Regions from separate parts of the Photobacterium sagamiensis genome, predicted to be linked through region 3. Evidence: predicted binding sites of a transcription regulator. Region 3 holds the regulator's gene; each other region holds the start of a gene.

Region 1 (4,606 bases), on a different contig from region 3:
GTTAGTCTCTGATCATAATGGGATCAGGTAATGTTCAGCAAGTGTAACTGTTTCTTATTGCCATATGAACTAGAGGCTGTTTATCTTTCAACATTATTGCTGCAATGATGAAAGATAAACCGTCCCTAATGATAAACATGGATGAATTTTCATGAAAAGATGAGGTATCAAGCAATTTCAGACAAACCCGAGAAAAAGTGAGATTTAACTCACAAACTCCGCTAGGTAATCGTTTGCTTCCATGCTAGGATTGCGCGATTTTTTTTTCAGACAGGATGGAATATACAATGATGCAGGTACTGCAAGGTGCACAAATGCTATTCGTCGCATTTGGTGCGTTGGTTCTGGTTCCGTTACTTACCGGGCTGGATCCTAGTGTCGCCCTCTTTGGTGCGGGTATTGGTACTCTTCTTTTTCAAGTCATCACTAAACGTTCCGTTCCTATCTTCCTCGCTTCCTCCTTTGCATTCATTGCTCCAATTATTTACGGCGTCCAAACTTGGGGGATAGCTGGCACTATGGGCGGCCTGATGATGGCTGGCGTCGTGTATGTGCTGATGGGAGCCATCATCAAAGTACGTGGCGTTGCGATTATCCATAAAGTCCTGCCACCCGTTGTCGTTGGCCCGGTGATCATGGTCATTGGCTTAGGTTTAGCACCAGTAGCCGTAAACATGGCATTAGGAAAAACCGGCGATGGTGCGGTGCAGTTAGTAAATGACGATGCCGCCCTATGGATTTCAGCAGTATCACTACTGACAACCATTGCCTTTAGTGTCTTTGCGAAAGGTTTCCTAAAGCTAATGCCAATTATGGCCGGCGTTGTTGCAGGTTACTGCGTAGGCCTTGGTTTTGGTGTTGTGGACTTTACGCCTGTTGCGCAGGCAAGCTGGCTGGCTTTACCTAATTTCACATTCCCAGAGTTTAATATCAACGCCATCTTGTTCATGATCCCTGTCGCTATTGCCCCTGCGGTAGAGCACGTGGGCGACATACTGGCAATATCTAACGTAACGGGTAAAGACTACCTGAAGAAACCGGGTTTGCACCGCACAATGGCGGGCGATGGGATAGCAACGATTGCCGCATCAATGTTTGGTGCACCGCCTAACACCACTTATTCAGAAGTGACTGGCGCAGTTATGCTAACCAAAGCATTCAATCCAATCATCATGACATGGGCTGCAGTAGCCGCACTGGTACTGGCCTTTGTCGGCAAACTAGGGGCAATACTGCAAACTATTCCGGTCCCGGTTATGGGCGGCATCATGATCCTGCTATTTGGTTCAATTGCAACCGTTGGTCTCAATACGCTAATCAAGAATCAGGTTGATCTGCACAAAGCACGTAACCTGGTTATCGTGGCGGTAACACTGGTATTTGGTATTGGCGGGATGGCTTTCGGTATCGGCGAATTCAGCCTGCAGGGTGTGAGCCTGTGCGGTATTGTTGCCATCTTGCTGAACCTGATCCTGCCTGACGATCTGGGTGAGAATCACGTTGTTGATAATGCTCAGATGGAAAACACCACAGAGAGTTAAGACGTTGTAATTATAACAAAAAAGGCCGCAATCTTAATTGCAGCCTTTCTACCAATTCCATTAATTTTCTGACTACTCTGATAATTAATAGATTTGGGTTTACACCGAGAATAAAAAAGCCGAACTACGTTCGGCTTTTTTCTATCAAGACTTCGGTCTTACTTAGTACCGAAGATTTTGTCACCCGCATCGCCCAGACCAGGAACGATGTAGCCTTTGTCATTTAGCTTCTCATCGATAGCAGCTGTGTACAACTCAACATCTGGATGCGCTTTTTCCAGTGCTTCAATCCCTTCAGGCGCAGCAACAAGTACTAAGACTTTAAATTGCTTACAGCCTTTCTCTTTTAGCAGGTCCAGTGTTGCTATCATTGAACCGCCAGTCGCTAGCATTGGGTCAACAACCAAAGCAATACGCTCATCAATGTTTGATGCAAGCTTGTTGAAGTAAGGAACAGGCTCTAATGTTTCTTCGTCACGGTAGATACCGACCACGCTGATACGTGCACTTGGTACGTGCTCAAGCACGCCGTCCATCATACCAAGACCGGCACGAAGAATAGGTACAACCGTTACCTTTTTACCTTTGAGCTGGTCAATTTCAACTGGACCATTCCAACCTTCAATGGTAACTTTTTCTGTTTCGAAGTCTGAAGTCGCTTCATACGTCAGTAGGCTGCCTACTTCCGTTGCTAACTCACGAAAACGCTTAGTGCTGATGTCGCCTTCGCGCATAAGACCAATCTTATGTTTAACCAGTGGGTGTTTAACCTCAACGACTTTCATTTCTGACTCCTAAGCAAACAAAATTTAAAAAAATCGAACCATTATACACTAGACCATTAACCTTCTGATAGGGGAATAGGTATCGTTTGCTCAGGAAATAGCCAGCAAGATTTATTGACGCAAACGTTTCCCTTTCCGCCCTGACTGCTGTTATCATACCCTCGCTTTTTTACTTTAATACGTTGAGGGACCTCCTGTGAGCGGCAATAACTCTTCTCTTAGTTACAAAGATGCTGGTGTAGATATCGATGCAGGTAATGCATTAGTAGATCGTATTAAAGGGGTGGTAAAACGCACCCACCGTCCTGAGGTAATGGGCGGCATTGGTGGTTTCGGGGCGCTATGCTCGCTACCAACCAAATATAAAGAGCCTGTATTGGTATCAGGCACCGACGGCGTGGGCACTAAACTTCGTTTAGCGATGGATCTGAACAAGCATGACACGATCGGTATTGATCTCGTTGCAATGTGTGTCAATGACCTGATTGTTCAAGGTGGCGAACCTCTGTTCTTCCTTGACTACTACGCAACAGGCAAGCTGGAAGTTGATACGGCAGCCGCTGTTGTTGCGGGTATCGGTGAAGGTTGTATCCTGGCGGGTTGCGCGTTAATCGGCGGTGAAACAGCTGAAATGCCGGGCATGTACCATGGCGAAGATTACGACGTTGCTGGTTTCTGTGTTGGGGTTGTTGAGAAAGCTGACATCATCGACGGCTCTAAAGTGAAAGCTGGCGATGCACTCATCGCTGTTGGCTCAAGTGGCCCGCACTCAAACGGTTATTCACTCGTCCGTAAAATCATCGAAGTGTCACAAGCTGATCTTACCCAGGAGCTGGAAGGTAAATCACTCGCGGATCACCTGCTAACCCCAACTAAGATTTATGTGAAATCAACCCTGAAAATGATGGAGTCCTGTGACGTTCACGCGATTTCTCATATCACTGGCGGTGGTTTCTGGGAGAACATTCCACGTGTACTTCCAAAAGGAACTAAAGCGGTTGTTGATGGTAACAGCTGGCAGTGGCCTGCAATCTTCAACTGGCTGCAAACAGCCGGCAATGTTGAAACCTACGAAATGTACCGTACTTTCAACTGTGGTGTAGGCCTGGTGATTGCCCTACCACAAGCCCAAGCAGAACAAGCAATTGAAATTCTGAAGGCGGAAGGCGAAAACGCCTGGCTACTCGGTGAAATTGCTAACGCTGACGCCAACGAAGAGCAGGTGGAGATCAAGTAAGTCGATGAAAAACATCGTTGTCCTAATTTCTGGTAATGGTTCAAATCTTCAAGCCATCATTGATGCTTGTCAGAATGGGACCATTGAAGACGCAAAAGTCGCGGCCGTGCTATCAAACAAAGCTGATGCTTATGGTCTTGAGCGCGCTCGCCAGGCCGGAATTGAAGCGGTGCCTCTTGCCGCGAGTGACTACGCTGATCGCGAAGCTTACGATAAGGCAATGGCAGAGCAAATCGATAGCTTCGAGCCAGAACTTGTCATATTGGCCGGGTTCATGCGTATCCTCAGTGATGAGTTTGTTCGTCACTATCAGGGCAAAATGCTTAACATCCATCCTTCTTTGTTGCCGAAATACACCGGTCTTCATACCCACCAGCGCGCTTTAGATGCTGGTGATAAAGAACATGGTACCAGTGTCCACTTTGTCACCGAAGAGTTAGATGGTGGCCCGGTGATCCTGCAAGCAAAAGTGCCTATTTTTGCTGAGGATACGGTTGAAGAAGTAACAGCCAGAGTACAGCAGCAAGAGCATCGCATTTATCCTTTAGTTGCGAACTGGTTCTTGCAAGATCGTTTAGTGATGGAGAATGAAGCCGCGGTATTAGACCGTGAACCACTGCCTCCCCAAGGCTACGCAGCCGACGAATAAAAAAACGCGGCCAGCTGGCCGCGTTTTTATTTATTCGCCAAATTGTTCAGACCCGACATTAGCTATTACATCACAACGCCTTGAGCGGCAACTGTCGTCTACAGGGTCCGGTTATGCACGAGTTCACCAAAGTGGAACACGCTAAACTCCCCTTGCTGCATTTTATGCCAACGCTCATCATTGGTAAGAGGCTGAGTCGCAATCACGGTGACCACATCATTGGGTGTTGTTTCCTTATGGAAATCAATCGTGACATCTTCATCGATCAACGATGCCTGCCCAAATGGGGCGCGGCGGGTGATCCAATGCAAGTTGTTGGTACAGTAAGTCACAACACAGCTACCGTTGCTTAGCAGCATGTTATACACACCAAGCTGGCGCAAGCGATCGCAAC
Region 2 (4,606 bases), on a different contig from region 3:
TTGATGAAGCGGGGATTGATGAATCCGCTCCCTATGCCAATAATTATCTGAATTATTACGCTGAATCGAAAGCCATCGCCGAGCAGATGGTGCTTGCCGCGAATGGTCGCCTTCTCGAAAAGACCTGTTGTCTTGAAAATATTAATTCTCTTGAAAAAATAGATAGCCTTGAAAAAACAGATAGCTTTGAAGAGCCAAATAGTCTTGAAGAAAGTGATTGCCTTGAAGGAACAGATAAACAGCTAAAGACAGTGGCATTGCGTCCCCATCTTATCTGGGGGCCGGAAGATCCCCACCTGGTACCAAGGGTGATTGACCGAGCTCGCGCTGGCAGGCTCAAGCTGGTGGGGCGTGAAGATAAACTGGTTGATACTATTTATGTCGACAATGCTGCCTACGCGCATATTCTGGCAGCACTAAGACTGAGTGAGCCGGAAGCTGTGTGCGCGGGAAAAGCGTATTTCCTCAGTAATGATGAGCCGATCACTATGGCAGCCATGCTTAATAAAATCCTTTCCTGTGCCGACTTACCGCCTGTTCGCAAGCGAGTACCGACATCACTTGCCTATGGGGTAGGTGCTTTGCTGGAATGGATCTATGGATGGCTAGGTAAAAAGCAGGAACCTGTGATGACCCGCTTTGTTGCCCGTCAGCTGTCGACTAGCCACTATTTCGATATCAGTGCCGCGAAAACGGATTTGGGCTACGTGCCTCTTGTCAGTATTGAAGAAGGGATGAAGCGACTCAAAGCATCACTGAAGAGTTGCTAATCTGCTTATTAGTGATTGGTATAATGCAAAAAAACCTGCTCGATGAGCAGGTTTTTTAGTCTGTGAAGCAGCAGGCCTAATCAACTAAACCATAATCTTTGCGAAGAATCGCAACGATTTCGGCTTTAGGGTTCTCACTTAATGTGATTTTCTTGCCGGTGATTTTTTCAGCAATGCCAGTGTAGATTTTTGATACCTGCATCAGTACTTCCTGAGGAAGTGCATTATCACGAGCAAGTGCTGAACGCTCTTTCATACGATCTTTATTCAGAAGTATATCAGGATCGGGGAAGTGGTTTAGCAGCAGCTGACGGAAATCTTCTTTCGAGTTTTCAATAATTACACCGTCCCGGAAAGCGGCTTCGTCCCAGATACGTGATGAATCAGGCGTACCGACCTCATCCATATAGATCAGTTTTTCCTTGCCGCTTGCATCTGTCACGTAACCAAACTCAAATTTGGTATCAACAAAGATTTGGCCCAGTTTTTCCAGCTCATTGCTGATGACGTTGAAACCTTCTTTAAGCAGGGCTTCATAATGATCGATATCAGCCGGATCACGGAAATTGAAAGCCGTGAAGTTGTCTTCGATATTCTGGCGGGTGATATTCACGTCATCAACAGCCGGAACACCAGGAATGCCTTCTAGAATGCCCTTGGTCGACGGTGTAATTAATAGTTCTGGCAGCTTCTGATCTTTGCTTAAGCCTTCCGGTACTTCGATACCACAGAAATCACGCTCACCTTTTTCATACGAACGCCACATTGAGCCTGTGATGTACTGGCGGCAGATAGCTTCAATCATTACCGGTTTTGCTTTCTGAACAATCCAGATAAACGGGTGGGGAATGTCTAAAATATGGCTGTCAGCTAAGCCATTCTCGCGGAACAACTTAAACCAGTGATTGGAAATAGCGTTTAATGCAGCGCCTTTTCCGGGAACGCCCTTCAGACCGCCTACACCATGCCAAATGCAGTCAAAGGCTGAAATACGGTCACTGATCACCATGATGGCCAGCGGTGCATCTGGTGCAACATCGTAGCCTTTTTCTTCAATCAGGCGGCGGCTGTCGGCATCAGTCAGCCAGTAGACCGAACGCACTTTACCACTGTGAACAGGTTTGTCGGTACGGATCGGCAGATCATCATTTACAGCAAGGACTTGATCAGCAAGACTCATGGTGAAATTCCTATTTTCAAAAATCAATACGATGATAAAAGCATGCAATTAGCGGCTAACAATCTACAGATTAGGCGGTTAGCTGAATTCTGAGGCAAATGATACCAGAACTAGCCACCGCTGCCAGTAAAAAAGCAAACGTTTGCTTTTCTGGTTGAATGAGAGTGGAAAAGCATTGTTACTAATTGTAAAAATATGAGTAATACCCATCGCTATCGTGGGGGGAAAGGAGAGATGTAAAGCACTGAACATTCCCATATTCAGTGCTTGCTTCAGAGCAGAAATTGCTGTTGAAAGATAAACAGCCCCCAGTCTTGATAGACTAATTTCAGCTCTGTGTTATCGGATATGGCGTGATAAAACGTCTCCACGTCACGCTCATTAAAATCAGCCCCGGTAATCCAAAACAGACTAATCCCATCGCACCTGAGCGGGGTTCACCTTCGGCAAAAGATGCCCACGACCAGCCAATGCAGATCCATAAGAAACCAAATACCGCTACCAGACACAGGTTAGCCACCAGGCTTAAACGATACTGCCGGTTCAGATTCATATACCACCATGCTGCGCCTGTTGTTAGCATTCCCATTAAGTACCACATTAAACCAATCATATTAAGACTCCTGCTCTGAGTGCCAGAACGTTTGTACCGCGTTATCAACATCCATATTGCCGTAGCCAAACAAAATATCAGCGTCCTTCATCAACTTGTGGACAAAGCCGGATGTAAAGGTATTGGATGCGTCGATCATCCTGTGATGCCAGAAATCAGGTTTGTTCCATGGGCAGGCTTTGACACAGACAATACAGCCAATGCCATTGTCGCCCCAAAACTTGAAACACTTTTTCGCGTCGTTATAAAACTTTTTAACGCCAACCTGGCCATGCCATGCATAGTCAGGGTTATCGGCACCTTCATAGGTAGGATAAAAATCAGGTTTATCATCCATGCTGATCGCGCTGGATGGGCACTGCTCAGCACAACGCTTACAGTTTTCGCAGAACTCCATAATGCCGAAATCGCGCGGTTTGTCGTACTCAACAAAATCCAGATCGGTATAGATTTTGGCCAAGCGGATTCGGTTGCCAAGCTTAGGGACGATGAGGGTTCCGTTACGGGCACCTTCCCCGATGCCTGATGCAATGCCATAGGCCACGTTATTGCCGAGATCGTTGCCTGAAGCAACTGCTTGATAGCCTAAGCGGCGAATGAAGTCTGCAACCTGGCCGCCGACCAGCGACATTCTGGTATATTCGTTACTGACAGAGCCACTTGCTAATGGGGCTGGAGCGGTACGAATGGCCTCGTAATCTTCTTCGAAGGCTAACACGATGACCGTCTTGGGTTTGAATGGGAAATCGTCTTCCCAAGAGTAGGTCTTTTCTGCAATGGTGTCGTAGATTGGCGAGAAGTTCCAACGCGGATCATTATGGGTAATACCCACCCGTGCGGCACCGTAAAGGTGGCAGGCGCGCTTGATGTGTTGTGAGGCTTCCGAAGGTGAATTAAATTCCCACTTAACCGGAGCCAAATTCAATTGTTCCCAGGTGTGTTCACCGGTATTGGGTACACCGAATTTACTTTTGGGACCAAGATATTTTTCCAGTGATGATTTACTGGCATGGGCCAGTGCCCAGTCGATCTGGCGATAACCCATTTTGCTGTTATCCCATACAGACGGATCCGGCTTCATGTTTACCACTAATTTTCTGGCGACATGTTTAAACTTAAATCCCGGTTCATTGATGGCAGCAGCAAAAGCCTGATCCCGTTCCGGATACTGCTTCTGCAATTTAGGTGAGATTGCGTAGCTGAAGATCAAATCGCGCTGATCCATCGGCTTGAGCACATCGTCCAGTATCTCTACCGGGAAGTCATCATAAGGCACGCCTTGAACACGGTAGTTTATCATTCCGGCAGCGCCACCAGCAGCTGCTACTCCAGCTGTGATAGCACTAATCCGGAAGAACTTTCGTCGGCTGATATTTTCAACTGAGTCATTTTCTTCTTTTGGTTGTTTAACGTCTTTGTTATCCATTTTATTACCGCTAGAAATACAGAGTAGATCTATATTAACCAGCGTATAAAATTCAATGTATACCAAAAACTGTATAGGCTTATACTAAATCGAACAACCAAGGTAATGATTTTGGTTAGTATTATTTAGCAATCAAATATGTTGTGGGTTTGTTCCATATATTGGGTAAACATGTCTAAAAATACTTTTACTTTTTTTGCCATATAGCGGCGAGAGCTATAAATAACGTAATAAGACTGCTCGATGGCGTATTTTCCTCCGAACAGGCAGACCAGGTTGCCTTTTCTCACTTCGTTATCTGCTAATTGCTGTGGGACCCAGCAAACCCCATGACCTTGTACCGCGAGATCCATGGTTAAGTTCATTGAATCGCTGATAAACGTACCATCGACTTGAACAAATTCTAAATGACCATTTTCTAAATAAAAGAATTTATCGGTAGGGTGTATCTTGCTGTCAAATATAAGACAGTTATGGTTACTGAGTTCTGAGGGATGCTCAGGGTAGCCGCATTTATCCAGATAAGCCGGGGATGCATAAAAACGTCTTGGGCAGTTTAATACCCGCCGGGCGATCATGCTTTGATCTTTAGGCGGATGGATGTAAAACATGAGGTC
Region 3 (4,606 bases):
AGTGCCGGACGTCTTCCCCACAGCAGGGCGGGGTTTAAGACTTCCCCATAATGGCGTTTTTGAAGCCAAAGTAATGGTTTAATAGAAAAGGAATAACGAGGCTTGGTTGAAATACGCACTTTGGATCCTTATTGCTGTAGTTGTTCTGGCATAACTCAATGCTATACCAACGCAGCAACAAAGACCGGGCTAAGGGTATGAATATTTCAGGAATTTATGAAATATATCTTTTAATTCGATTAGTTGATGGTTATTTCAACACTTTGAATCTCAACTTGCTGTGCAACCCGCGAATCAGGTTGTTCTGTGGCTAGCAAATAACCGCAGGCCACCACAGGAAGTAAAGCTAACAACATGGTTTTACCAATATGGTAATTACGGTACCAATATTTTTTAGCTCTTATTTTAAGGATTAAGCCCCAAAACAGCATTAAAAGGTTAAATGCACCAATGATGGTAAGAGTGTCATACAGCAGATCTAACGGTGCAAACTGGTTGTAAACAAAAAACATCGCCATTAACGGTGGTAGCAAACTGATAAAGATCAAACTGCGAAGTAGCTTTGGCCACTTATAAAATTTGTCTCTAAATATGTGATCTGTTTGACCCGGGAAAGGCTTGGAGCAGAACATAGCAACCTCTCAGTAAATAATGCTCGCATGATTTTACAAACCTTCATATTAATTGAAAGCTTATTGATGCATTTATGAGCAGCTTTGTGAGAGGGTTCAATATTTGACATAGCCTGACATAAGGTAATACGAGCTTTTATGCATAGTCTGCTGGAGAAGCAGAGACAGAGAGATCTGTGAGGTAAAAAAAGAGGCGTGATGCGCCTCTTTCATGGTTGATCAATTGATTATGGTAACGCAGACAACAACTCGGTACGTCGCTGTTCAGTGATAACAGACCAATGTTTACCACTGATCGCACCTTCCAATGCCCATAACAACTCGACATTTAATGATTCTTGATGCGTTTGCTGTAAAGCTTTGTAGGCATCAAGTGCGCCAAGATCAAAAAGTTGTTCTATGGTATCAATGCCTGCTTTCTTTAACATTCGTTCATTGGCTAAACGTAAGTTCGGAAGGTCTTTGATACGATTAGGACCGGTGTTGCTTTTGGTCTTTTTATCTTGTTGGGCTGCCGCTAGAGAGCGTTTTGCCTGGCAGAGAATTTTACTTGGGTCATTCCACCATTGGTCAGGAATAGCATAATGCTTGGTGACAACCGGAAATCCGCGCTTCTTGTACACGTATGGTTCAAGGCCGGCTTGCTTAAATTCTTGTTCATTATCGGCATTTGCACGCAAGTGTAGTTTATCGTTCACTACGAGAGCGAACATAGTTTCACCGGCGAAAATACCAAAACCGCCAAACATCGAGCGTGACTTAATGCACTCTAAACAGTCAAATAATTTTAATGTGTCTTTTAGTACTGGTTTATCCATGCTTCTTCTCGGTGAAAAATACTTTGAGTCACCTAACATCGGAGCGAGGAAATCAGATTAGCAAGTTGCCGAATAGTTTTGTCAAATGTGTGTAAAAATTTGACCGTATCCGAGCAAAAATCCATCGGTAACCCCGCTACCATAAGTTAAGTTAGTTATAAAAAACCACTTTCTTTTAGGCCGGAAGCTTTGCGTCCCACTCTTTCGGGTGGTTTGCCTTGTTCGTGACTTAATAAAGTTTATCGTAGATAAGGTATTTGTTCTTACTCTAAGCTATTGGAAATGTGATACTGCTTCCAGTTATTTGCTTTTTTATATGTTTTACGCCGCTGTTAAATTGAATTGAGCATTTTTTCTGATGATATATTCGTGTCTAAAAAAGCCGACAAGTGATGACTTGTCGGCTTCTTGTTGTACGCAGTGGGATCAGTTTAAGTCTTTGACAGATTTCCGAATCACTAATTCAGGTGCCATTTCAAACACACGTCGGGCATGATCCTTATCTTTCACGCGTTCCATCAGAATTTCGACTGCCGTCTTACCTAAACGACGTTTAGGCTGGTGGATAGTGGTCAACGGTGGTGAGAAGTATGGTGCTAGCTCAATGTTGTCGTAACCGATGATAGAAATATCGCCAGGTACGCGGATACCTGCCTGCTCAAAAGTACTGATCAATGCCATTGCCATAATGTCGTTGAAACAAAAGATGGCAGTAGGGCGCTCGTCCATTGCAATGTACTGGTTAGCAGCTGCAACAGCAGACTCACATTCAAAATCCCCTTCAAGAATCCAATCATCATTCACGACCAGATTGGCTTCTGCCATTGCTTTTTTGAAACCTTTTAAACGCTCACGGCAGGTGACTTTCTCAACATGACCTGACAGACAGCCAATTTTAGCATGGCCGTGTTCAATAAAATGCTTGGTAGCAATGTAACCACCAAATTCAGCGTTATCCTGGATCTTATCTGTATGCGGGCTTTCCGGGCCCCAGTCCATGATCACCATTGGCAGATCACTTTTACGTTCAAGTAGGTCAAGTAGCTCTTGGTCGATATCCGAGCACATCACAAGCAATCCATCAACACGCTTTTCAGCTAGCATGCGCAGGTAATCACGTTGCTTAGATAAGTTACCTTCGGTGTTACAAAGGATCAGGGTGTAGCCATCCTTGTAACAATACTCTTCAACACCGTGAATGACTTCGGCAAAAAACGGGTTGGTTGATTTGGTTACCAACATACCAATGGTGCGAGTCGTATTACATTTGAGGCTTCGTGCTACCGCACTGGGTGCGTAGTTGAGTTCATCAACGGCGGCCAGTACTTTTTTCTGTGTTGCTTCTGCCACGAAGCGGGTTTTGTTGATCACGTGAGAAACTGTTGTGGTCGACACACCAGCCATACGTGCAACATCTTTAATCGTTGCCATATTTATTCTTCTAATAATTGTAGGTCAGAGGTCTGATCCGACCAATTCTTAACTGATACCAAATTGAGTAACTACGCAACCGTTAATTACCTATTTATTCAATTTGGTACGATTGATATTTCACAAAGTATAAAACGTCAAAAAGCCGCTTCTCTAACGAGCGGCTTGGTATTAATGCTAGCCCCAAAAGGCGTTTCACTGTGTAATCGCTTGCGTTCACATTTTACTGAGTGTAGCGCACAGTGCAACGTTTCTGTATACCAAGAGGAAATTACTTGATAGACATCAACAATCTTTATGCAACTTCAGTAAACTAGGTTCATAATAATGCATGGATAAATGCTTTTTAAAGTCTTTAATGAGAGATTTTGGCTAGGCTTTTCAGGTCAGTAACGACGACATAGTTGGTTGGTCCCTTGTTTGTTTAGGTCGTTATTGCGGACTCTGGCGGAAACGCTTGATCAGGATCATCGTAACACTTGGGCTCGCTTGATGTGTCGGAAATTCGTGTGATAATTGTCATATTAACGACGATGATATTGGGTCAAATTTATGTCCGGTGATAATAAAAGTGGTGTTCGCTTTGCTTACATTGCGAGCTTTCTTACGCCTTTAACTTTAATGATTTCAGGCATTGTTGCGGTTATATATTCCGCTTACCAGTTGAATAAAGGCACTGATGAACTGACTTACAGTCATTACTACACCATTATTCGCACCTTCTTCTTGTTCTTTACTTTCTTTGTGGTGCTGGGTGTAACTGCAGCGACTACTACAGGAATGGTTGCTGGCGCTGAGTATTGGGTACACAGCGATTTTCTGGATAAGGCTCTTCACGTCATTCCGGTTGTTGGCCTTATCATTGCTGCTCTGGCAATTGTGAAATGGTTTGTAAAACATATCCAAGGGATGAAGTTACTTAGCCAGAATAAAGCTATTGAGCTTTAATTACCAATGAGCAGCTCGAAGTCCATGTCAGCAAATTTAGATTAAAATTAATATTGAGCAGGCTGCTTGGAGTAATAGCGATGGTAACAGCGCTAACTGGCCCCACCAAAGAGCAGGGGCATCAGATTTCCCGAACTGCGAGACGAAACAAACGGTTAAGTATGCATGAAGGGATTGCCCCCTGGTGTGATTGTTGTGTTTGCGAAGCCGAGCCCTACTGGGCCGATGTGGCCAAGGAGATGGGAATTAATCTGAGCGATTATGAAGATGATTGCTAATCCAACTTCACCGCGGCACACTTGCCGCGGTGAGTCACTTTAACCAATCTTTGCTATTACTGAATAGTCTCGATTAAATTATTTAGTTCATCAACCAATTGCTCTGTTTTGGGATCCTGGGCTTTCATTGCCGCGAAGGTATCTTGCTGGAGCTTTTCCTGCATACCCATTAGGTCTTTGTCGGCCATGATAGCCTGGCGTTGTTCCGCCATTGTTTGTTTGGCCGCTGTAAACTCTTTAATTAGCTCACTGCGCTTTTCTTCGCTAAGGGAAGTATCCTGAACTTGCTCTTGGATCTCTTGTGCTTTAGCTATGAACTCTTCAGGCGCATAGCCGATTTCATCTGCTTTTTGCTGAAACTTGCTCTCTAACTGCTTAGATTGTTCTGCCAAGTCTGGGTTAGCTTGCAGGGTTTGCTGCCTGATGCTGGTGAGATCCCGCTGGATTGAATTAATGCGGTTTACTGTATCTCGTTGTGCAACTATTGAATCAGCGGCTA

The links. Region 3 encodes PurR, which represses purine synthesis genes. Its sites were predicted from a motif close to TNANGNAAACGTTTNCNTNA; they were not measured.
Region 1: purM (phosphoribosylformylglycinamidine cyclo-ligase) is a predicted target of PurR. The motif match lies at 2,442-2,461, and genes of this name have one in related genera.
Region 2: L4D76_RS04820 (phosphoribosylaminoimidazolesuccinocarboxamide synthase) is a predicted target of PurR. The motif match lies at 2,081-2,100, and genes of this name have one in related genera.

Annotation. Positions count from the first base shown of each region.
Region 1 is NZ_JAKJSP010000053.1:30,645-35,250, forward strand. It holds gene L4D76_RS22290 (uracil-xanthine permease family protein) at 288-1,541, shown strand; gene upp (uracil phosphoribosyltransferase) at 1,700-2,326, opposite strand; gene purM (phosphoribosylformylglycinamidine cyclo-ligase) at 2,523-3,563, shown strand; gene purN (phosphoribosylglycinamide formyltransferase) at 3,568-4,212, shown strand; gene L4D76_RS22310 (class II glutamine amidotransferase) at 4,311-4,606, opposite strand, start outside.
Region 2 is NZ_JAKJSP010000014.1:19,299-23,904, reverse strand. It holds gene L4D76_RS04825 (NAD-dependent epimerase/dehydratase family protein) at 1-770, shown strand, start outside; gene L4D76_RS04820 (phosphoribosylaminoimidazolesuccinocarboxamide synthase) at 847-1,950, opposite strand; gene L4D76_RS04815 (tetrachloroethene dehalogenase) at 2,279-2,563, opposite strand; gene L4D76_RS04810 (reductive dehalogenase) at 2,565-3,989, opposite strand; gene L4D76_RS04805 (LysR family transcriptional regulator) at 4,115-4,606, opposite strand, start outside.
Region 3 is NZ_JAKJSP010000047.1:6,413-11,018, reverse strand. It holds gene L4D76_RS20775 (carboxymuconolactone decarboxylase family protein) at 1-119, opposite strand, end outside; gene L4D76_RS20770 (hypothetical protein) at 240-632, opposite strand; gene L4D76_RS20765 (TfoX/Sxy family DNA transformation protein) at 860-1,450, opposite strand; cyclic di-GMP riboswitch class I at 1,574-1,678, opposite strand; gene purR (HTH-type transcriptional repressor PurR) at 1,877-2,881, opposite strand; gene L4D76_RS20755 (hypothetical protein) at 3,434-3,829, shown strand; gene L4D76_RS20750 (hypothetical protein) at 3,910-4,107, shown strand; gene L4D76_RS20745 (hypothetical protein) at 4,164-4,606, opposite strand, start outside.